Regions from separate parts of the Terrabacter sp. 05T424 genome, predicted to be linked through region 3. Evidence: riboswitches for the same ligand, from Rfam matches in the RefSeq annotation. Region 3 holds a riboswitch; each other region holds the start of a gene.
What was found. Region 3 has a riboswitch for S-adenosylmethionine ahead of AC1DE0_RS04710 (aminotransferase class V-fold PLP-dependent enzyme). Riboswitches for the same ligand answer to the same signal wherever they lie in the genome.

Region 1 (5,277 bases), on a different contig from region 3:
AACAACCGGGCCACCATCCTCGGGCTCTCGGTCGGGCTCGTGCTCTTCACCGCCCTCGGGGTCGCGCTCTTCCTCACCCAGGTGCTCGACATCTCGTTCGGGCTCGCGTTCGCCGTCGGTGCCGTCGTGGCACCTCCCGATGCCGTCGCGGCCACGGCGGTCGGCCGCCGGATCGGCCTGCCACGCCGGCTCGTCTCGATCCTCGAGGGCGAGTCGCTCGTCAACGACGCCACCGCCCTCGTCGCCCTCCGCACGGCGCTCGCGGCCACCGGCCTGGCGTCGGCCGCTGCCACTCACGAGGTGACGTTCGGCGGGGTGGTGCTCGACTTCCTCTGGGCCTCGCTCGGTGGGGCGGTCATCGGCTTCGTCGTCTCACTGGTCGTCGTCGTGCTGCGCAAGCGTTTCTCGACCGAGCCGGCCTTCGACACCGTGCTCTCGTTCATGGTGCCCTTCGCGGCGTACGTGCCCGCCGAGGAGGCGCACGCCTCGGGCGTCATCGCCGTCGTCACGGCCGGACTGATCCTCGGTCACAAGTCGCCCACGACGCAGTCGGGGGCATCGCGGTTGAGCGAGCGGATCAACTGGGGATCGATCCAGTTCCTCCTCGAGAACGCCGTCTTCCTGCTCATCGGGCTGCAGGTGTTCTACGTCGTCCGGAACGTCCAGAGCTCCGAGCTCTCGGCGGGACGGATCGCCTTCGCCGCGGTGGGAACCCTCGTGGCCGTGCTGCTGCTCCGCCCGCTGTGGGTCTTCCCGTTCCGCTACCTGCGCACGCACGTCATGCGCGCCGAGGCCGAGGCTCCCTGGTCGCACTCCGCGGTGCTGTCGTGGGCCGGCATGCGCGGCGTCGTCACGCTCGCGGCCGCGCTGCTGCTGCCCGAGACGCCCGTGCGCGCCGTGCTCATCCTCATCGCCGTTGTGGTCACCATCGGCACGCTCCTCATCCAGGGCACCACCCTGCCGTGGGTCGCCCACCGACTCGGGGTGCGCGGGCCCGACCCGCGCGAGGACGCGCTGCAGGCCGCCACCGTGCTGCAGGCCGCCACCCGGTCGGGGCTCGACGTGCTCGCGCAGATGCCCGACGTCGACGAGTCCACGAAGGACATGCTCCGTGAACGTGCCTCCGACCGGGTCAACCAGCTGTGGGAGCGGCTCGGCCCTCGTGGGCTCGACGGGGCGGAGACCCCCAGCACGCAGTACCGGCGAGCGCGGTTGACGATGCTCGAAGCGGAGCGCGGCGAGGTGCTGCGACTGCGCAACGAAGGACGCGCCGACGACGTCGTGCTGCGCACCGTCCTCGGCGCGCTCGACCTCGAGGAGACGATGCTCGACCGTCTCGAGGACCAGGAGACCCGACTGGCAGAAAGTGAGATGTTGCCCGTGGACACCATCGAGGCTCCCTGTGAGCACCTGCAGGACAGTGGCGCGTGCGCCGAGCCCCGCACTCCGGAAGGGTGCGAGGAGTGCCTGCGCGACGGGACGACCTGGGTGCACCTGCGCATGTGCCTGGAGTGCGGGCACGTCGGCTGCTGCGACTCCTCCGAGTTCAAGCACGCGAGCGCGCACTTCGCCGAGACCTCCCACGCCGTGATGCGCTCGCTCGAGCCGGGCGAGTCGTGGCGGTGGTGCTTCGTCGACGAGGTCGTCGGCTGACCCAGCCGGGGGTGCGTGCCCCGGCGGGCGGCATACGTCCTCGGCATACGTCCTAGACGTGCGTTCTGGGCTGCACCCCAGCCGCGGCCGGGCGCTGAACGGCACGGCCGGCGCAGGCCGACCGTGCCGTTCGTGCACTCCGAGGAGTCAGGCCTTCGCCGCGGCGAATCCCTGCTCGAGGTCGGCCACGATGTCGTCGATGTTCTCGATCCCGACCGACAGGCGCACCAGACCCGGGGTCACGCCGGCCGCCACGCGGTCCTCCTCGGGTCCCTGCGAGTGCGTCGTCGATGCAGGGTGGATGACGAGCGAGCGCACGTCGCCGATGTTCGCGACGTGGCTGTGGAGCGTCAGCGCCTCGACGAACTTCTTGCCCGCCTCGAGGCCGCCAGCGATCTCGAAGGAGAGCACGGCACCCGCCCCGCGGGGCGCGTACTTCTGGGCGGTGGCGTACGAGGGGCTGTCGGGCAGGGAGGCCCACACGACGCGCTCCACCTGCTCCTGGCCCTGCAGGTAGGCGGCCACCTTGGCGGCGTTCTCGAGGTGGCGCTCGATGCGTAGCGACAGCGTCTCGAGACCCTGCGCGATGAGGAACGCGTTGAAGGGCGCCGCCGACGGCCCGAGGTCGCGCAGCAGCTGGACCCGAGCCTTGAGGATGTACGCGAGGTTCGCGCCGAGGGCGCTGCCGACGCCGAGGTCGCGTGCGAAGACGAGACCGTGGTAGCTCTCCTCGGGAGTGTTGTAGTTGGGGAACTTCTCCGGGTCCTTCGCGTAGTCGAACCGGCCCGCGTCGACGATGACGCCCGCGATGGACGTGCCGTGGCCGCCGAGGTACTTCGTCGCGGAGTGCACGACGATGTCGGCGCCCCACTCGATCGGGCGGATGACGAACGGGGTGGCGATGGTGTTGTCGACGACGAGCGGCACGCCGTGCTCGTGGGCGAGCGCCGCCACGGCCTCGATGTCGAGCACCTCGGCCTTCGGGTTCGCGATGGTCTCGCCGAAGAAGGCCTTCGTGTTGGGGCGCGCGGCGGCCCGCCAGGACTCGATCGAGGTCGGGTCCTCGACGAAGCTCACCTCGATGCCGAGCTTGGGCAGCGTGAACTTGAGCAGGTTGACCGTGCCGCCGTAGAGGCTGGGGGAGGCGACGATGTGGTCGCCGGCCTCGGCGAGGTTGAGCAGGGCCAGCGTCGTCGCGGACTGTCCCGACGCGACCAGGAGCGCGCCCACGCCGCCCTCGAGCGCGGCGATGCGCTGCTCCACGACGTCGGTCGTCGGGTTCATGATCCGGGTGTAGATGTTGCCGAACTCCCTGAGCCCGAACAGGTTTGCCGCGTGGTCGGTGTCGTTGAAGACGTAGCTGGTCGTCTGGTAAATAGGCAGGGCGCGGGCCCCGGTGGCGCTGTCGGCGCTCTGGCCGGCGTGGATCTGCTTGGTCTCGAAGGACCAGTTGGGTTCGGTCATCTCTCGTGTGCTCTTCCTCAGTCGTGTCGATGACCGGGCCTGCGTCGAGGTGACCGGCCGGCGCACCGACGGGTCGGTGCGGGAGAGGAGCTCTCCGCGCTTGCCCGAGCGCCGAGGGCGTCGACGGGCCAGGTCCTCACCCGGGGCACCCCGCCGCGGTGGGAGGGTTGCCGGCCAGCGAGCCGGGGCTTGGCGCTGGCACTCATGACCTACTCGCGAGTGTACGTACGCGTGTCCGGCAGATGGGAGCGCGTGTCCTCATGGTGGACGTGCTTGGGGGTCGTTCCGCTTCTGGGTTCGTGATGCCTCAGGTGAACCCTGCTGTTGCGCAGAGCAATTCGTTGTCCACAGGTGCGCGCGAGCCCTTCCCATCGAGTCGAACACATGTTCTACTGGAGTAGTCCAAAGTGCTGCTGAGGGAGGGGACGTATGCCGTACGTCGCGTCGTCACGAGGCTCCTTCGGGCTGCTCGGTGGCCGCCCGCCGCGGGTGGTCGACGTGACCTGGGTCCACGATCCAGGGGCGTCCGGTGGTCGCGCGCGGCGGGTCGTGTCCGTGCTGTCGAGTCGGTTTGCCGGCGAGGTGTTGTACGAGGCGACGGACGTCGCTCACTCGTGCGTGCTGACCGAAGAGATCGAGCGGGCGCGGTCGGTGGAGGTGACCGAGGGCCTGTTGCGGGACGGTGAGCGGGTGATGGCGCAGGTCGAGGCGCTCGAGGTGGCGAAGGCGCGCGTCGAGGCCGACCTGCTCGCTGCGTACGGGGCGTTGCACACCATCGAGGCCCAGCAGGTCGCCGCCTTGCCAGCCGGTGGGAGTGCCGTGCGGATGGCGGCACTGGCCTCGCCGGAGCGGCTCGTCGCGGAGGAGATCGCGCTGGCGACCGGGGTCGGGGTCGGTGAGGTGTCGCGGCGGCTGGCGTTGGCGACGGCACCGCGGCGGCACCGGCGCGTCCTGGCCGCGTTGCGGGCCGGTGGCACGTCGCTGTACCGGGCGGTGCAGCTCGCCTGCGACACGGTTCAGCTGTCGGATGTGGATGTCGCGGTGGTGGAGGAGTCGGTGCTGGCTCCGTCGCGGGACGGGCGGGTGGTGGGGCAGCGGACCTTCACGACCCGGTTGACTCGCGCCATCGCGTCGGTGGACACGAGGGGCGCGGGGGAGCGGCGGGCGCACGCGAAAGCGCGGCGTGGGGTGTTCGGGCGGATGGTCGGTGACGGGATGGGGTGTCTGAGCTTGACGGCCGATGCGGGCACGGTCGCGGCGATCCTGGACCGGCTCGACACCCGTGCTCGCGCCGCGCGAGGCGGAGGAGACRCGCGGACCCTGGACCAGCTGCGCTGCGACCTGGCCACCGAGGCCCTGCTGCGTGACGTCCTCGCCGACGCGTGTGACGGGCCTGCGCCTGCGCCGGCCACCGGTGACGCGGCGGCGCGGGTGTGGCTCGTCGTGCCGTTCGAGGTCGCCACCGGCCAGAGCGACGCGGCGTGCGAGCTGCCCGGGCACCGCTGGGTCACCGCCGCCCACGCCCGCGAGATCATGACCCGCCCGGGCTCGGTCTGGCAGACCCTTCCCGTCGACATCCGCGACGGCCACGCGATCACCCGCCCCACCAGGGCCTACCGGCCCACACTCGCGATGGTTGAGCACGTCCGAGCGGTCGACGGKACCTGCCGCGGCCCCGACTGCCACGTCCCCGCSACCCGGTGCGACCTCGACCACGAGATCCCGTGGCCGGCSGGCGAGACCTCGGTGACGAATTTCTACGCCAAGGAACGCCGCCACCACAACGTCAAGACCCACGGCATCTGGACCAGCACCCCCGTCGCCGACGACGGCCTCGAGTGGACCACCCTCACCGGCCGCAGCTACACCACCTACCCCAAGGACTGGCGCGAAGGACTCGGCCCGCCACCCGACACCGGGCCGCCACCTGGCCCCGAACCGCCGCCCTTCTGAGCATCTCACGGCCTCGTCCGCACCACTCCGTGGCGTCGATCACTAGGACGTCCTACTAATCCGAACTGGCGAGTAGGATCGCGCCGTGAGCACGAATGACGCCTTCGACCTGTTCCGCACCAGCGAGGACCACGAGGCCCTGCGCGAGGCGATCCGGGCGATCGCCGAGGACAAGATCGCCCCGTACGCCGCCGCCGTCGACGAGGA
Region 2 (5,277 bases), on a different contig from region 3:
CTTGTTGATGACCTCGACCATGTGGACCGGGATGCGGATGGTGCGCGCCTGGTCGGCCATGGCGCGGGTGATGGCCTGGCGGATCCACCACGTCGCGTACGTCGAGAACTTGTAGCCCTTGGTGTAGTCGAACTTCTCGACCGCACGGATGAGACCGAGGTTGCCCTCCTGGATGAGGTCGAGGAAGAGCATTCCGCGGCCGGTGTATCGCTTGGCCAGCGAGACGACGAGTCGCAGGTTGGCCTCGAGCAGGTGGTTCTTGGCCTTCTTGCCGTCCTGGGCGATCCACCAGAGCTCGCGCTTCAGCTTCATCTCGATCTTGTCGCCCGAGTTGAGCTTCTCCTCGGCGAAGAGGCCGGCCTCGATGCGCTTGGCGAGCTCGACCTCCTGCTCGGCGTTGAGGAGGGCGACCTTGCCGATCTGCTTGAGGTAGTCCTTGACCGGGTCAGCCGTGGCACCAGCCGTGACGACCTGCTGCGCGGGGGCGTCGTCCTCGTCGTCGTCGCGGATGACGAAGCCGGACTCCTCCGGCTCCTCGGTCTTGGATCCCGCAGCAGCGCCGCCCTCGGCATCGTCGGAGTCCTCGACGGCCTCGTCGACGACCTCGACCTCTTCGAGCTCGCCCTCGGGGGCGTCCTCGGGATCGGTGCCCGCGTCGCCCTCGGCGCCGGCACCGTCGGCAGACGTGGAGGCGGACTTCGCGGCCGTCTTCTTGGCAGCGGTCTTCTTCGCCGCGGGCTTGGCGGCGGCCTTGGCCACACCGGCATTGGTCGCGGCCTTCTTCGCCGTCGTCCTGGCGGCGGTCGACCTCCTGGCAGCGGCGCCGGCCGTCTCGTCACCCTCGACGGCTGCAGCGCCGGGCGCCGACGTCGTCTTGGTGGCAGCCTTCTTGGCCGCGGTCTTGGTCGCAGCGGTCGTCGTCCGTGTGGCGGACTTCGTCGCGGCGGCAGTCGTGTTTCGTGCGGTGGCCACACTGCCTCCCTTGGTCCCTGAACGGGTCTTCTTCGTCGTGCTGGAGTGCGGCGCGTCGACGACGATCTCGATGTCGTGGGCCTCGAGGGTCGTGAGGACCGGCTTCATCTGCTTGAGGTCGAGACCTGCGTCGACCTGCGCTCGCGCGATCTCAGTGCCGGTGATGGTTCCGTTGGTGCTGCCCTTGACCAGGAGCTGCATGATCGCCTCGTGCTGGAACACCTTCGGCAGGGTTTTCGGAGCTCCAGCGGTTGTTGCCTTGGGCACGGATGCAGTCGCCTTTCGTCGCACGGTCTCGTCGGATGACGGCCCGAAAGCGGGCATGCATCATCACAACGAACGAGAATGGGGGTTGGTGCCGGAAGGGCTTGGCCTGTCGGAGTCGATCCCTGTGTCGATCTCTCGGTGCGCCTCGTGCGATCCGGTACTCAGACATTATAAAACGCCGCACGGCCTCCGAGCGAACGCACGGGTGTGCCGCGTGGCGCCGGACACGCCCCCGGACGTGATCCGAAGCCGTCGCGGCCGGGTGGAAGGGCGTCAGTCGCCCTTGACGGCGAGGACCGGGCAGCTCGCGTCGAGCAGGATCCGCTGGGCGTTCGAGCCGAGGATGAGCTTGCCCACCGGGCTGCGACGCCGAAGTCCGATGACGATGAAGTCGGCCTTCTCCTCCTCGGCGACGGAGATCAGGTCCTCGGCAGGGTCGTTGCCGCGGACGAGCTGGCGCACTTCGTGCTCCAGGCCCCTCTCCTCGAGGAGTGCCTGCACGCGGGCGAGCTCGGTCTCGAACTGGTGCGCCTCGTTGGCGTCGAAGTCCTTGCCTCCCCTGTGGGAGCTGATGACGACGAGCTTCGTGCCTCGCAGGACGCATTCCTCGGCGGCTCGCTTGAGCGCCGCGCGACCTTCTTTGGTGGCGACATAACCAACGACGATGGCCACTTTCCCGGACCTCCTTGGGACGGAAACAAGCAGTGCTCGCACCGTACCCGAAATCACGTCACACGGCGCGTGCCGCGCGGAGCCGACGGGGAGGCCGGCGACGAGTGCCGACGACCCGCAGCGAAACCCCCCGAGCCGCAGGACGGTTCAGGTGCGGTCGGCCCGCCCGCGGGCGAGCGCGGCACTGACGATGCGCCCCACCTGGTCCTCCTCGATGAGGAAGCCGTCGTGCCCGAACGCCGACGTGATGTGCTCGCGGCGCGAGCGCGGAAGCGCGGCGTGCAGGTCGTCCGACAGTCGCGGCGGGTAGAGCCGGTCGGTGTCGACGGACACGATGGTGCAGTCCGCCTCGACGCGAGCCAGGGCCGCCGTGACACCACCGCGGTCGCGGCCGACGTCGTGCGAGTTCATCGCCTCGGTGAGAACGACGTAGGAGTTGGCGTCGAAGCGACGCGCGAGCTTGCCGGCATGGTGGTCGAGGTAGGACTCGACGGCGAACCTGCCCCGGTCACCCGCTCGCAGCGGGTCCTCGCCCAGCTGCGCCTCGCGCCCGAAGCGCTCGTCCAGCTCGCTCTCGGTGCGATAGGTGATGTGGGCGATGCGGCGCGCGAGCCCGAGGCCCGCATCGGGCCGACGGTCGCCGGCGTAGTAGTCGCCACCGGCGAAGTCCGGGTCGTTGCGGATGGCGAGCAGCTGGGGCTGGCACCAGGCGATCTGGTCGGCGGTCGCGTAGGCAGTCGACGCGAGGACGATGCACCGGTCGACGTCGGCGGGATGGGTGACGGCCCACTCGATGGCGCGCATGCCCCCCATCGAGCCGCCGACGACAGCCGCGAGCCGGCGAATGCCCAGGTGGTCGAGCAGGGCCCGCTCGGCGGCCACCTGGTCTCGCACGGTGACGTACGGGAACCGGCTTCCCCAGGCCTGCCCGTCGGGGGCCGGGCTGGAGGGACCGGTGCTGCCCTGGCAGCCCCCGAGCACGTTGGCGGCGATGACGAACCACTCGTCGGGGTCGACCGTGCGGCCACCGCCGATGAGGGAGTTCCACCAGCCGGGCGAGGCATGACCTTCGCCGGCCTCACCGACGACGTGGCTGTCGCCGGTGAGGGCGTGCTCCACGAGGATGACGTTGTCTCCGGCCTCGTTGAGCCTGCCCCACGTCTCGTAGGCGATGCGGACGTCGGGCACCGCTCCCCCGCGCTCGAGCTCCACGTCGCCGATGTCCGCGAACTGGCGGTGGCCCACGGGGTCACCGTCGCGCCAGGCACCGTCCGGGACCGGTCGCCGGGACGGCTCGCCGCGGGCAGGTTCGTGCCCGACCGGGCGAGACGCGCCGGCCAGGTCGGAGCCCGGGACCGGGCGCGCGAGACGACGCGTGCTCTGCTTCCGGTGCGTAACGGTCATCGAAGGCACTCCTGGTGTTCGCGCTTGCGCACACCCGCGACGGGTGCGGCCAGGTCTTCACCCGGGGCACCCCACCGCGACGGAGGGTTGCCGACCAGCGAGCCGGGGCTTGTCGCTGGTACTCATGACCTTTGCCCACCATAACCGAGGCCCACGCCGCAACAGAGCCTCTGGTCCACGACCTGGGACGCCCCGTCGCGGCGGGCCGCGAGTGGGGGCTCGGGGTCGCGGAGCGACCTCCTAGGCGCACGCCGGGGGTCGGAGTCCGGCGTCGAGCGACTGCCGGACGAGCCGGCTCAGTCGGTGGCCGGGCTCGAGCTCGAGCGCTCGGTCGGCGGCGATGCCGGCGCGGGCACCGTCACCGCACCACCACGCGAGCGACGCGAGCACGGACAGCAACGGGGCGGCGTGGGCGGCCGGCGTGATGCGGCAGACCTCCTCGAGCCGCGAGAGCAGCAGGCGCGGGGCGGCCGCGTCGTCCCACTCGTCCCAGCCACCGTCGAGCTCGCTGGGCACCGCCGCGTCGTCCCAGATCTCCGAGTCACCGTCGAGGTCTGCCATCCACTCGGCCACGTCGCCGCGGACAGCAGCGGACGAGAGCGCAGAGGCAGGCGACGACGCCGAGGGTGCCGACGGCGCCGAGGAGAGGACGCGCAGGTCGGGGCCGAGGAAGACCTCCAGCATGGCGACCAGCTCGTCGGGGAACGACTCCAGTGACACCGAGCCCGGGCAGAGCCAGCCCACGACCGCATCTCGGAACTCCACGTCTCGGAGGGGGCCGACGACGGCTGGCAGCCAGTGTTCCAGCCCGAAGCCTTCGATCTCGCCGTGCAGCAGGCCGCTCCAGGCGACGAGCGCGTCGTTGACGAGGAACTGTCGCGCTGACAGATCACCGCCGTCGAGGACGCTCAGACCGGCGTCAGCTGGCCGGCGCCGCCGACCAGACCTGCGAGAACGGGCAGCCGCCGAGCCCGACACGGAACCCGAGATCGAACCGCCCGCCTCGGCGTAGCGCCGTTGCCAGTCGTCGATGGCGGCAACCGTCAGCGCATGGCGCGGGGCGGCCGGGTCGAGCGGCTCGACGAGTCGGGCCAAGCCGGCTCGGTCGGGAAGCACGGAGTGGCCCAGGGCGACGTAGCTCGCGACCGCCGGGACGTCTGCCTGCTCGGGCAGCAGCCAGCCCTCGTCGGGGCAGCAGTCGCAGCCGACGGAGCGCCACCTCCCGCCGCGGACGACCAGCCGCTCGCGCACGACGACACGTGCCCGCTCGAGACCCTGGACGAGCTCCTCGAGGAGGGGCAGCGACTGGTCGGGCTCGTCCTCGAAGCCGACGACCGCCACCGACGAGGGTGCCCCGTCGAGGACGGTCGGCAGCAGCTGGGCAGCGGACTCGACCGCGACCGGGCGGTCGACGGCATCCTGGCGGGCCACGAGTCCCAGCCGCTTGCCGTGGAAGCACACCACGACGACGCTGCGCTCGGGCTGGAACCCGAGGTGGAAGGGGATGATGGTCAGCAGCTCGGCTGGCCCTGACAATGAGATCTTCGGCATGGGTCGAGCGTGGCCGCGCCGGCCACACGCCGACAGGCCCCTGAGCAGGCCTGTGGACCAAGGGCGTTCGGTGCGAAGGGGTGTGGATCGCCCCCACCCGCACACGGGCTGGAAGAGCCGCAGGCTCGGAGGTCAGCGCTCCAGGCGCTTGCGCACCGACTCGAGGACGTAGTCGGTCGCAGCCTGGCGCACACCCTCGGGCAGGCCGGCACGGTCGGACCGGCCGGGCCCGGTGGGCGACGCGCCGAAGGCGCCCGCAGCAGACCCGTCGGAGCCCGAACCGCGGCGACTCCCCCCACGCAGTCGGCTGACGTGGCCGGCGATGCGTCCCGGCGCCGCAGCGCCCGTGGTGTCGCGGTCGCGGCGCATCCCGTCGCTGGCGCCGCCCGCCCAGACGCGCACGTCGGCTCC
Region 3 (5,277 bases):
GACATGGGCGGTGGGATCAGCTCGGCCTTGGGGCCGACCTTGCTCGTGTCGGGGGCCCCGAGCGTCTTCGGGTCGGTCGCGTCGATGACCTTCTCGCCGGAGGGGCGCGGCGCCAGCACGCCGGGCGCGGTCGGGCGCTTCTCGCCGGGGCGCAGGCGCGTCGTCGGCTCGTCGTCGGCGCCCTTCTGCGCGGCCTGGCGGAAGGCCTCGTCGCCGTCGCGGTCGGACAGGTCGACGGCCTTGCGCCGGGCCCGCTTGACCGCGGCCGCGGGCGCGTCGTCACCGGCGTCGGGCTCGGCGTCGTGGTGGCCCCGGTCGATGACGAGGGCCTTGAGCTGCCGCAGGCGCGTCGGGATCAGGTTGACGGGTGTCGCCGTGATGACGAGCAGGCCGAAGATGCCGAGCAGGACGAGCAGCACGACTGCGCCGTAGGGCGACACGGCGGCCGCGAGGGGGCTCGAGGCGAGGAAGCCGAGGATGCCGCCGGCCGCACGCATGCCGTCGGCGCCGTCGGGCGGGTTGGGGATGCCGTCGGCGAGATGGGCCAGACCGCAGGCGGCGAAGGTCAGCGCGATGGTGCCGACGACGATCCGGTTGGTCGTCGCCTCGTCCTGGGGGGCGCGGAGCATGCGGAGGCCGAGGGCCAGCAGGACGAGCGGGACGGCGTAGGCGACCCTGCCGAAGGTGCCCGCGAAGATCGCGTGGACGACCTGCCCGAACGTGCCGGCGACGCCCCACCACTCACGGGCGGCCACGACGACCGCGAGGGCGAGCAGCGCGAAGCCGATGCCGTCACGGCGGTGCTCGGGCTCGAGGTCGGCGGCGCTGTGACCGACGCGTCGCACCGCTCCCCCGGCCATGTGCGAGACGCCCATCCAGGTGCTGCGCATGGCGCTGAACGGGAAGGGCAGCCCGCCGTCACGGGTCTTGGAGGCGGCCTTCGCCGGCGGCTTGCGCGCAGCGGGCTTGCGCTGCGCGGGCCTGGTCGAGCGCGCAGCGGGAGGGCGTGACGAGGTGCTGCCGGTCACCCCCTTGGCGCGTGTGGCCGCGGCGGTGCTCGAGCGCTGGCTGCTGGACGGACGTGACCCCATGGTCGCACCGTACGTCAAGGCACCTCTGAACTCACGCGTCACACGCGCAACAGGGCACATCGGCGCGAGCGCGCTGGTCGGCGTCGGGCGCCCTGTCCTGACCCTCCGTCTCAGATGCCGACATCCGGGGATCGGAGGGTGGACAGGGCTGCGAGCGCCCGCCTATCTTCGATGCCAGGTCATGAGTGCCAGTGACAAGCCCCGGCTCGCTGGCCAGCAACCCTCCTCCGCGGTGGGGTGCTCCGGGTGACGACCAGGTCGACCCCCGATCAGCTCGAGTGATCCGGGTCGGCAAGCGCGGACCTGCATCCGGTGGGTCCCTCAGCCCCTGGAGCACTCCTATGTCGGTTCTTCCCAGCACCTCACTCTGTGGTGGCACGCCCGCCCCGGTCGTCCGCACCCGCACGCTGCACGTCGTTCCCGAGGCTGCCTCCCTGCCGGCGGTCGTCGGCGCGGGACTGCGCGTGCCGACGCTGCGCGGCGAGACGGCATACGCGAACCTCGACCACGCCGCCTCGACTCCCGCCCTCGAGACCGTCAAGGCAGCCGTCGACCGGGCCCTCGAGACGTACTCCTCGGTGCACCGGGGGGCGGGCTTCGCCTCACGTCTGAGCAGCGCCTGGTACGAGCAGGCCCGCGCCGAGGTGGCCGCCTTCGTCGGCGCGCGTGACGACGACTCCGTCATCTTCACGCGCACGACGACGGACTCCTGGGCACTGCTGAGCAAGGCGCTGCCGAGCCGTACGACGGTCTTCGTCTTCGGCACCGAGCACCACTCGACCCTGCTGCCCTGGGGGCGCTTCCGCACCGTGCGCCTGCCCGTGCCGCAGACGGTCGAGGACGCCCACGCCCTGCTCGAGGAGGCCCTCGACGACCACCCGTCGCGCCACCGCCTCGTCGTGCTCACGGCGGCCTCGAACGTCACCGGCGAGGTGTGGCCCGTAGAGCGCTTCGCGGCGCTTGCCCACGCCCACGGCGCCCGCATCGCCGTCGACGCGGCCCAGCTCTCTGCCCACCGCACCATCGACCTCGCGGGCTGGGACGCCGACTACGTCGCCTTCTCCGGCCACAAGACGTACGCCCCTTACGGCGCAGGCGTGCTCGCCGGACGCTCGGACTGGCTCGACGCCGGCAACCCCTACCTGCTCGGCGGCGGCGCGACGCGCTCGGTCACCGAGGAGGGCACGACGTGGGCCACCGGCCCCGCCCGCCACGAGGGCGGCAGCCCGAACGTGATCGGCGCGATCGCCCTCGCCGCAGCGTGCGCGACGATCAGCCGCCACCGCGAGGCCATCGAGGCGCACGAGACGCAGCTGCTCGAGCGCCTGACCGCCGGCCTCGACGAGGTGCCCGGCGTCGAGGTGCTCTCCATCTTCGGCGAGGGCCACGACCGGGTCGGCGTCGTCGCCTTCACCATCGACGGCTGGGACTCCTCGCTCGTCTCGCAGGTGCTCTCGGTGGAGCACGGCATAGGCGTCCGCGACGGCAAGTTCTGCGCCCACCTGCTCGTCGACGAGCTGCTCGATGACCCGTGGGGCGAGCGGTCGGGCACCGCCGTCCGCGCGAGCATCGGTCTCGGTTCGACGCTCGAGAGCGTCGACCGTCTCGTCTCGGCCGTCGCGGGGCTCGTCGAGCACGGCCCGTCGGCCGACTGGACGCTGACCGACTCGGGCTGGGCCGTCGACGGCACCGACCCGCGCGACGTCGAGGTCGAGCGCCCCTGGTGACCTCGGTCGGCCGGCAACCAGCGTGGATGCCGGGCGCGACCGAGGACCGGCTGATGGTCTGCGGTTCGGTGGGGTGATCACCCCAGCAGACGGCGGACCATTCGAGGGACAGCTGGGCCTACCGCCCCGTCACCGCGCTGACGGCGGCCTCGGTGCGTTCAGGGGCGCTCAGCGCTTCGGCAGGGCGTAGCTGGCCCAGACCGCGGCGTGGTCGGCGCGGTTGATCGCGACCTGTCCCGCGGAGACGACCGTCAGGCCGCGGCTCAGCAGGTGGTCGAGCTGCACGAAGGCCGGGAGGCGGTTGCCAGCAAAGGGCCAGGTGCGCACCCAGCCCTGGCCGTCGGTGCGTTGGGCGTCGTCGAGCCCCTCGGCGAGGTCTCGCAGACCCGGGTGCCCGTAGTCCGCGTTGAAGTCACCGGCCATCACGAGGAGCTCGTCGCCGTCGAGGCGCTCCTTCCAGGTCTGCAGCGCCCTCAGCCCGGCGCGCCACTCGACGGTGTCACCGCGCAGGGGTGCCGTCGGGTGTGCGACCTTGAGGCGCACGGTCCCGTTGGGAGCCGTGACGTCGAGCTCTGGCTGAGCGCTCCGGGTGTCCTCGACCGCAGGATCGGTGCCGGCGTTGCGCACCGAGAGCGGAAAGCGCGAGAGGACCACCGTGCCGGTGAAGGTGCCCGGACGCGCCACCCCCTGGCGCTGGGTGAAGTAGTCGCCCGCCCCCTCGGCGTCGAGCCGCTGCACCAGGGCGGGGGTCGCCTCGACGAGCACGAGCACGTCGACGGCGTGGAAACGCACGGCGTCCATGAGCTGGTTCGCGTTGGCCGAGCCGATCCAGACGTTGGCCGACATCACGGTGAGGTCAGTGTCGGCCTTGGGCGTGGACGTGGCCCGGAACGAGGGAGCTGCGACCACCATCGCGACGGCCAGCGCCACGGCGACCGGGAGCACCATCGCCCACCGGCGCAGTACGAGGGCAGTGATGGTGAGCAGCGCCAGACCGATGAGCACGAAGGGACCGGCGGTCTGCAGCACGACGACGAGGTATGCCGTCGAGTCGAGCCAGCGCAACGCGCCCACCGCAGCCAGGACGAGCAGGACGACGGCGATCGTGACGTCGAGCCATCGCCGTCGGTCCCTTCGCCACCGCTGCCCTGGGTCGGTGGGCGCCAGCGGGTCGGCTGGGTCGCTGCCGCCCGCCGAGCTCGCGCCGTCGACCTGCTGAATCGTCACCTCAGGCCTGCAGCACGACCGGGATGATCATCGGGCGACGACGGATCTTGCCACCGACCCACGAGCCGACAGCTCGGCGGATGACCTGCTGGAGCTGCTGGTCGTCGCGCACGCCGTTGGCCACGGCCTCCTCGATGGCCCGCTCCACCTTCGGGATGACCTGCTGGAAGATCTCCTCGTCCTCGACGAAGCCACGGGCCGTGATCTCGGGACCGCTCGCGATCTTGCCGGTCGCCGCGTCGAGCACCACGATGCAGGTGATGAAGCCCTCGTCGCGCAGGATGCGGCGGTCCTTCAGCAGTGCCTCGTCGGCGCCCCCGACGCTGCTGCCGTCGACGTAGACGTAGCCGCACTCGACGACGCCGGCGACCGAGGCCTGGCCGTCGACGAGGTCGACGACGACGCCGTCCTCGGCGAGCACGACGTTGTCGGGGTGGACGCCCGACTGGATCGCGAGCTGCGCGTTGGCGTACATGTGACGCCACTCGCCGTGGACCGGCAGGACGTTGCGCGGCTTGACGATGTTGTAGCAGTAGAGGAGCTCACCGGCGCTGGCGTGGCCGGAGACGTGCACCTTCGCGTTGCCCTTGTGCACGACGTTGGCGCCGAGTCGCATCAGGCCGTTGATGATGCGGTAGACGGCGTTCTCGTTGCCCGGGATGAGGCTGCTCGCGAGCAGCACCGTGTCGCCGGGGCCCACGTCGATGCGGTGGTCACGGTTGGCCATCCGCGACAGCGCCGCCATCGGCTCACCCTGCGAACCGGTGCAGATGAGGACGAGCTCGTCGTCGCGCAGGCTCTCGATCTTCTTGATGTCGATGAGGATGCCGTCGGGCACCTTGAGGTAGCCGAGCTCGGACGCGATTCCCATGTTGCGCACCATGGAGCGGCCGACCATGGCCACCTTGCGGCCGGCCTTCTCGGCGGCGTCCAGCACCTGCTGCACGCGGTGCACGTGGCTGCTGAAGCAGGCGACGATGATGCGGCGCTCGGCGTGACGGAAGACCTTGTCGATGGCCGGCGCGATCTCGAGCTCGGGCGTCGTGAAGCCGGGCACGTCGGCGTTGGTCGAGTCGGTGAGGAAGAGGTCGACGCCCTCCTCGCCGAGGCGGGCGAAGGCGCGCAGGTCGGTGAGGCGGCCGTCGAGCGGCAGCTGGTCCATCTTGAAGTCGCCGGTGTGCAGCAGCGTGCCAGCCTCGGTGCGCACGAACACGGCCAGGGCGTCGGGGATC
Region 4 (5,277 bases), on a different contig from region 3:
GCACCCTGTCGGGCGCGAGTCAGCGGGGTGGCCGCGTGGCGGCCTGAGGGGTGGGTGTGGGTGGGTCTGGCGTCAGAGGACGCGGTCGATGAAGGCGCGGGTGCGCTCGTGGACCGGGTGGTCGATGACCTGGCCCGGGGGGCCCTGCTCGACGACCCGGCCGCCGTCGAGGAAGACGACGGTGTCGGCGACCTCTCGGGCGAAACCGATCTCGTGTGTCACCACGACGAGGGTGGCCCCGTCGCGAGCGAGCTCCTTGATGACGGCGAGCACCTCGCCGACCAGCTCCGGGTCGAGAGCCGACGTCGGCTCGTCGAAGAGGATGACGTCGGGCTGCAGGGCGAGCGCTCGGGCGATCGCGACACGCTGCTGCTGGCCGCCCGACAGCTGCCGCGGGTAGGCGGCGGCCTTGTCTCCCAAGCCGACCCGCTCGAGCAGAGCTCGGGCCTCGGGCTCCACCTCGGCACGGCGTCGACGCTGCGCCGACACCGGCGCCTCCACGACGTTGTCGAGCACGGTGAGGTGCGGGAACAGGTTGAAGCTCTGGAAGACGAAGCCGATGCGGCTGCGCTGGCGCAGCACCTCACGCTCGGGCAGCTCGTGCAGCCGCTCCCCCACCTGGCGGTAGCCGATGAGTGTGCCGTTGACGCGCACCTGCCCCCGGTCCACCTTCTCGAGGTGGTTGATGCTGCGCAGGAGGGTGGACTTGCCTGAGCCGGACGGCCCGAGGATCACGGTGACGGTGCCCTCGGCGAGCTCGAGGTCGACGTCGTCGAGCACCCGGTTGGGACCGAACGACTTCGTGACGCCGCGGAGGTCGACGACGGCGGTCATCGGGCCACCTCCTCGGTGGTGGTGCCGGCGGTGCGCGACGTGGTCGTGGCGAGGGCGGCCCAGCGGGTTCGCAGGCGCTGCAAGGGTGTCGGTGGAAGCGTCCGTGAGCTGCCGCGCGCGAAGTGCCGTTCGACGTAGTACTGCCCGATCGAGAGCAGCGTGGTGAGGATGATGTACCAGACTGTCGCGACGAGCAGCAGTGGCACGACGCGGGAGTTGCGGCCGTAGATCACCTGAACCTGGTAGAAGAGCTCGGGGATCGCGAGCACCGAGACGATCGAGGTGCCCTTGAAGAGGCTGATCACCTCGTTGGCCGCGTTCGGCAGGATCGAGCGCATCGCCTGCGGCAGCACGATCCGGAGGAACTGCCGGCGGCGCGGGATGCCGAGAGCGGACGCTGCCTCCCGCTGCCCCTCGTCGACCGAGAGGATGCCGCCTCGGATGATCTCTGCCGCGTAGGCCGCCTGGTGCAGCGCGAGGCCGAGCACGGCGGCCCCGAGCGCACCGAAGAGGTCATTGGTCGCGACGCTGCCGAAGGACGGCCCGAAGGGCAGCCCGAACGAGATGGACTGGTAGAGGTAGGCGATGTTGAACCAGAAGAGCAGCTGGACGATCAGCGGGATCGACCGGAAGGCCCAGATGTAGGCCCAGGCCACCGAACGGAGGAAGGCGTTGGGCGACAGGCGCATCGCGGCCAGCACGACGCCGAGCACGAAGCCGGCGACGGTGCCGAGGACGGTGAGCTGGATCGTCGTGCCGAGCGCCTTGATGACGGTCTCGGTCGCGAAGTAGCGCGCGAAGATGGGCCAGTCCCAGCCGGGGTTGGTGGCCAGGCCGTTGACGAACATCGCGACGAGCACGGCGACGGCGGCCACTCCCACCCACGTCCACGGGTTTCGGCGGACCACGACGGTCAGGGCCGGCGCGTCGGCTGAACGGGCAGGTGGGGGCGGTGCCGCGACGGGCGGCAGGTCCGTGGCAAGGGTGCGCACGGCGGAGGTGGTGGACACGGAGAGCTCCTGAAGGGTGCGTCGGAGGGCCCGTCGACGACTCTCGCGGAGGGGTCGGACGGGCGAAGGGGTGCGGTTGCTCGCTGCGCGCCGGCATACGGGGTCACCGCTTCAAGGCCGGGCGCGCCCGGGGGCCGCCGAGGTGGTCGGCGGCCGCGTCGGTCGCTCGTCAGGGACGACAGAGCGCGCTGGACACACGGAGCAGGTCGACATGGCGGCGCAGCACCAGCCAGGTGCTCGTGCTGCGCGCCATGACGGCTCCTCGGGTCCGGGACCCGATCACCTCGAGTCCGCGCTTGCCGTCACCTGCTGGCGACGGCCTGGTCCTCACCCGGAGCACCCCACCGCGGAGGAGGGTTGCTGTCCAGCAAGCCGGGGCTTTGGCACTGGAGCTCGTGACCTGGCGATCACACTACGAACCCGTCCGGAGGCCGTCAATCGGCTCAAGAGCTCGTTACGGGCCTACCTCAACGACAGTCTCCATCGCCACCCACTGCTGAATCTGCCTGTGCCACAGCGCAATTGACTGCCACGCAGTTTCCGGACCGTCGACTAATTCCTATCGATCCAGTCGGAAATTAGCTCCGGGCCTTCTTGAATCCTGAGACGCCCGCATCGGCAGCCGGCACCTACGATCGGTAGGTGCCTGACAGCGACCTCCCGAAGATCGGTGCACCCGCAACCCGTGCCCTGTCGTCCATCGGTGTGACGCGGCTCGATCAGCTCGTCGAGCGCCGGCCGGATGAGCTGCTCGCGCTCCATGGTTTCGGCCCCAGAGCGCTGCGCATCCTCGAAGAGGCACTCCACGCGGCGGGGCTCTCCCTCCGCTCGTAGGCGTCACGCCTCCGTGCGGGAAGGTGTCTCACTCGAGCGGGCGGACGCGATACCGGGTCCGCACGGCGTCGCCTTCCACCTGGACCTCGCTCAGCTCGAGCCGGATGGGGAGCCCGTCGGGTGCCAGTGGAGCTCCGTCCATCATCGTCGGGGTGCCAGAGCCCCCGACCAGGCCGGGCAGCGTGATCACGTCGACGGAGTGGACCACTCCGAGCTCGCGCAGCCGCTGCAGGTAGCCGGGAGGGGTGCTCTGGCACACGAGCACGTGCAGCTTCGTCGTGCCATCGCTGGTGAACGACCAGTCGACCCGACCGCGCCCGTCGGCAACGACGAACCACCTCTCGGCCGATGTGGGGAGATGGTCCTGCCAGAGCACCTCGTCGCTGATGCTCGGCCGCGGCCACGGCGGCGCGCGCGGGCCGATGATCGTCGATGCCGGCCCGCCGAGGCCGTCCACGGGGCTGCCACCGCCGACGCCAGGGATGCACCCGACGCCAGGGGGCCCCAGCCCCTCGTGAGAGCACGAGAGCCCCGGACCGTGACGGTCCGGGGCTCTCGGTCAGGCGGTGACTGGCGTCAGTTGCCCGTCAGCTTCTCGCGAAGCGCAGCGAGCGCCTCGTCGGAAGCCAGGGTGCCCTCGGCCGGGGCCGGGGCGTTGCGCGGAGCGCGCTCGCCACGGTCGGCGTCGCCGGAGTCGGCAACGTCACCGGTCGCGGACGAGTAGGACGTCGCAGAGCCCGCGTTGGCCACAGCCTCGGCGTCGGCCTTCGTCGCGGCGTCGACCTGGGCCTTGTGCGACTCCCAGCGAGCGTGGGCGTCGGCGTACTGACGCTCCCACTTCTCGCGCTGGGCGTCGAAGCCCTCGAGCCACTCGTTCGTCTCCGGGTCGAAGCCCTCGGGGTACTTGTAGTTGCCCTGCTCGTCGTACTCCGCAGCCATGCCGTAGAGGGTCGGGTCGAACTCCGACGCCGCGACGGCCTGGTCGTTGGCCTGCTTGAGCGAGAGCGAGATACGGCGACGCTCGAGGTCGATGTCGATGACCTTGACGAAGATCTCGTCGCCGACGTTGACGACCTGCTCGGGCAGCTCCACGTGGCGCTCGGCCAGCTCGGAGATGTGGACGAGGCCCTCGATGCCGTCCTCGACGCGCACGAACGCACCGAAGGGGACGAGCTTGGTGACCTTGCCCGGGACGACCTGGCCGATGGCGTGGGTCCGCGCGAAGTGCTGCCACGGGTCCTCCTGCGTCGCCTTCAGCGACAGGGAGACACGCTCGCGGTCCATGTCGACGTCGAGCACCTCGACGGTGACCTCGGTGCCGACCTCGACGACCTCGGACGGGTGGTCGATGTGCTTCCACGACAGCTCGGAGACGTGGACGAGACCGTCGACGCCGCCGAGGTCCACGAACGCACCGAAGTTGACGATGGAGGACACGACGCCCGAACGGACCTGGCCCTTCTGGAGCTCCTTGAGGAACGTCGTGCGCACCTCGGACTGCGTCTGCTCGAGCCAGGCACGGCGCGACAGGACCACGTTGTTGCGGTTCTTGTCGAGCTCGATGATCTTGGCCTCGATCTCCTTGCCGACGTACGGCTGGAGGTCGCGGACACGACGCATCTCGACGAGCGAGGCGGGAAGGAAGCCGCGGAGGCCGATGTCGAGGATGAGGCCACCCTTGACGACCTCGATGACGGTGCCGGTGACGACGCCGTCCTCTTCCTTGACCTTCTCGATCGTGCCCCAGGCGCGCTCGTACTGCGCACGCTTCTTGGACAGGATCAGACGGCCTTCCTTGTCCTCCTTCTGGAGGACGAGGGCCTCGACCTCGTCGCCGACCTTGACGATCTCGCCCGGGTCGACGTCGTGCTTGATGGACAGCTCACGCGAGGGGATGACGCCCTCGGTCTTGTAGCCGATGTCGAGCAGGACCTCGTCCCGGTCGACCTTGACGATGCGACCCTCGACGATGTCGCCGTCGTTGAAGTCCTTGATGGTGGCGTCGATCGCCGCAAGGATGTCTTCCTGAGAGCCGATGTCGTTGATGGCAATCTCAGGCGCGGTCTTCTCGACCGTGTTGGCAGTCATGTAGTAGGAACTCCGATTGTGGACAGTTAGATTGGGGACCTCGCGGCGACGTGCCTGACGGCGCGCCGACCCGATGCCTTGTGGACGGGTGCAACATTGAGCATGTGCACACGGATGTGCCCGGCAATCCTATCCGCGCTGTCAGCACCCGGTCAAAAGAGACGATGTATGCCGTGAGCACGCCCACCGAGGCCACCCGCCGTCCCGTCGCGCCCGCAGAGACGGCAACGGCCAACCGCACGTGGTGGGACAGCGAGGCGACGTCCTACTACGTGGAGCACGGCGCCTTCCTCGGCGACACCGACTTCGTGTGGGGGCCGGAGCGCCTGCGCGAGGAGGACGCCCACCTGCTCGGCGACCCGGCCGGTCAGGTCGTCCTCGAGATCGGGGCCGGATCCGGGCAGTGCTCCCGCTGGCTGGCGGCCCACGGGGCCACCGTCGTGGCCACCGACCTGTCCGCGGGCATGGTGGCCACCGGGGTGGCCGTCAACGACGCCGTCGACGACTCGGT

Region 1: it holds a riboswitch for S-adenosylmethionine, as region 3 does, so the genes downstream of both, AC1DE0_RS16300 (bifunctional o-acetylhomoserine/o-acetylserine sulfhydrylase) here and AC1DE0_RS04710 (aminotransferase class V-fold PLP-dependent enzyme) in region 3, are expected to answer to the same signal.
Region 2: it holds a riboswitch for S-adenosylmethionine, as region 3 does, so the genes downstream of both, metX (homoserine O-acetyltransferase MetX) here and AC1DE0_RS04710 (aminotransferase class V-fold PLP-dependent enzyme) in region 3, are expected to answer to the same signal.
Region 4: it holds a riboswitch for S-adenosylmethionine, as region 3 does, so the genes downstream of both, AC1DE0_RS13990 (putative leader peptide) here and AC1DE0_RS04710 (aminotransferase class V-fold PLP-dependent enzyme) in region 3, are expected to answer to the same signal.

The regions. Positions count from the first base shown of each region.
Region 1 covers NZ_JBFTLB010000007.1:368,231-373,507, reverse strand. Annotated here, with positions in the region: gene AC1DE0_RS16305 (Na+/H+ antiporter) at 1-1,653, shown strand, start outside; gene AC1DE0_RS16300 (bifunctional o-acetylhomoserine/o-acetylserine sulfhydrylase) at 1,801-3,117, opposite strand; SAM riboswitch class IV at 3,209-3,327, opposite strand; gene AC1DE0_RS16295 (13E12 repeat family protein) at 3,547-5,070, shown strand; gene AC1DE0_RS16290 (acyl-CoA dehydrogenase family protein) at 5,156-5,277, shown strand, end outside.
Region 2 covers NZ_JBFTLB010000015.1:20,369-25,645, reverse strand. Annotated here, with positions in the region: gene AC1DE0_RS21105 (RNA polymerase sigma factor) at 1-1,194, opposite strand, end outside; gene AC1DE0_RS21100 (universal stress protein) at 1,513-1,911, opposite strand; gene metX (homoserine O-acetyltransferase MetX) at 2,059-3,315, opposite strand; SAM riboswitch class IV at 3,331-3,445, opposite strand; gene AC1DE0_RS21090 (DUF4192 domain-containing protein) at 3,556-4,866, opposite strand; gene AC1DE0_RS21085 (YkvA family protein) at 4,999-5,277, opposite strand, start outside.
Region 3 covers NZ_JBFTLB010000001.1:1,006,348-1,011,624, reverse strand. Annotated here, with positions in the region: gene AC1DE0_RS04715 (FtsK/SpoIIIE family DNA translocase) at 1-1,091, opposite strand, end outside; SAM riboswitch class IV at 1,269-1,395, shown strand; gene AC1DE0_RS04710 (aminotransferase class V-fold PLP-dependent enzyme) at 1,433-2,818, shown strand; gene AC1DE0_RS04705 (endonuclease/exonuclease/phosphatase family protein) at 2,987-4,045, opposite strand; gene AC1DE0_RS04700 (ribonuclease J) at 4,047-5,277, opposite strand, start outside.
Region 4 covers NZ_JBFTLB010000006.1:96,860-102,136, forward strand. Annotated here, with positions in the region: gene AC1DE0_RS13980 (amino acid ABC transporter ATP-binding protein) at 73-834, opposite strand; gene AC1DE0_RS13985 (amino acid ABC transporter permease) at 831-1,844, opposite strand; gene AC1DE0_RS13990 (putative leader peptide) at 2,014-2,097, opposite strand; SAM riboswitch class IV at 2,132-2,245, opposite strand; gene AC1DE0_RS13995 (helix-hairpin-helix domain-containing protein) at 2,487-2,678, shown strand; gene AC1DE0_RS14000 (hypothetical protein) at 2,707-3,135, opposite strand; gene rpsA (30S ribosomal protein S1) at 3,255-4,766, opposite strand; gene AC1DE0_RS14010 (class I SAM-dependent methyltransferase) at 4,940-5,277, shown strand, end outside.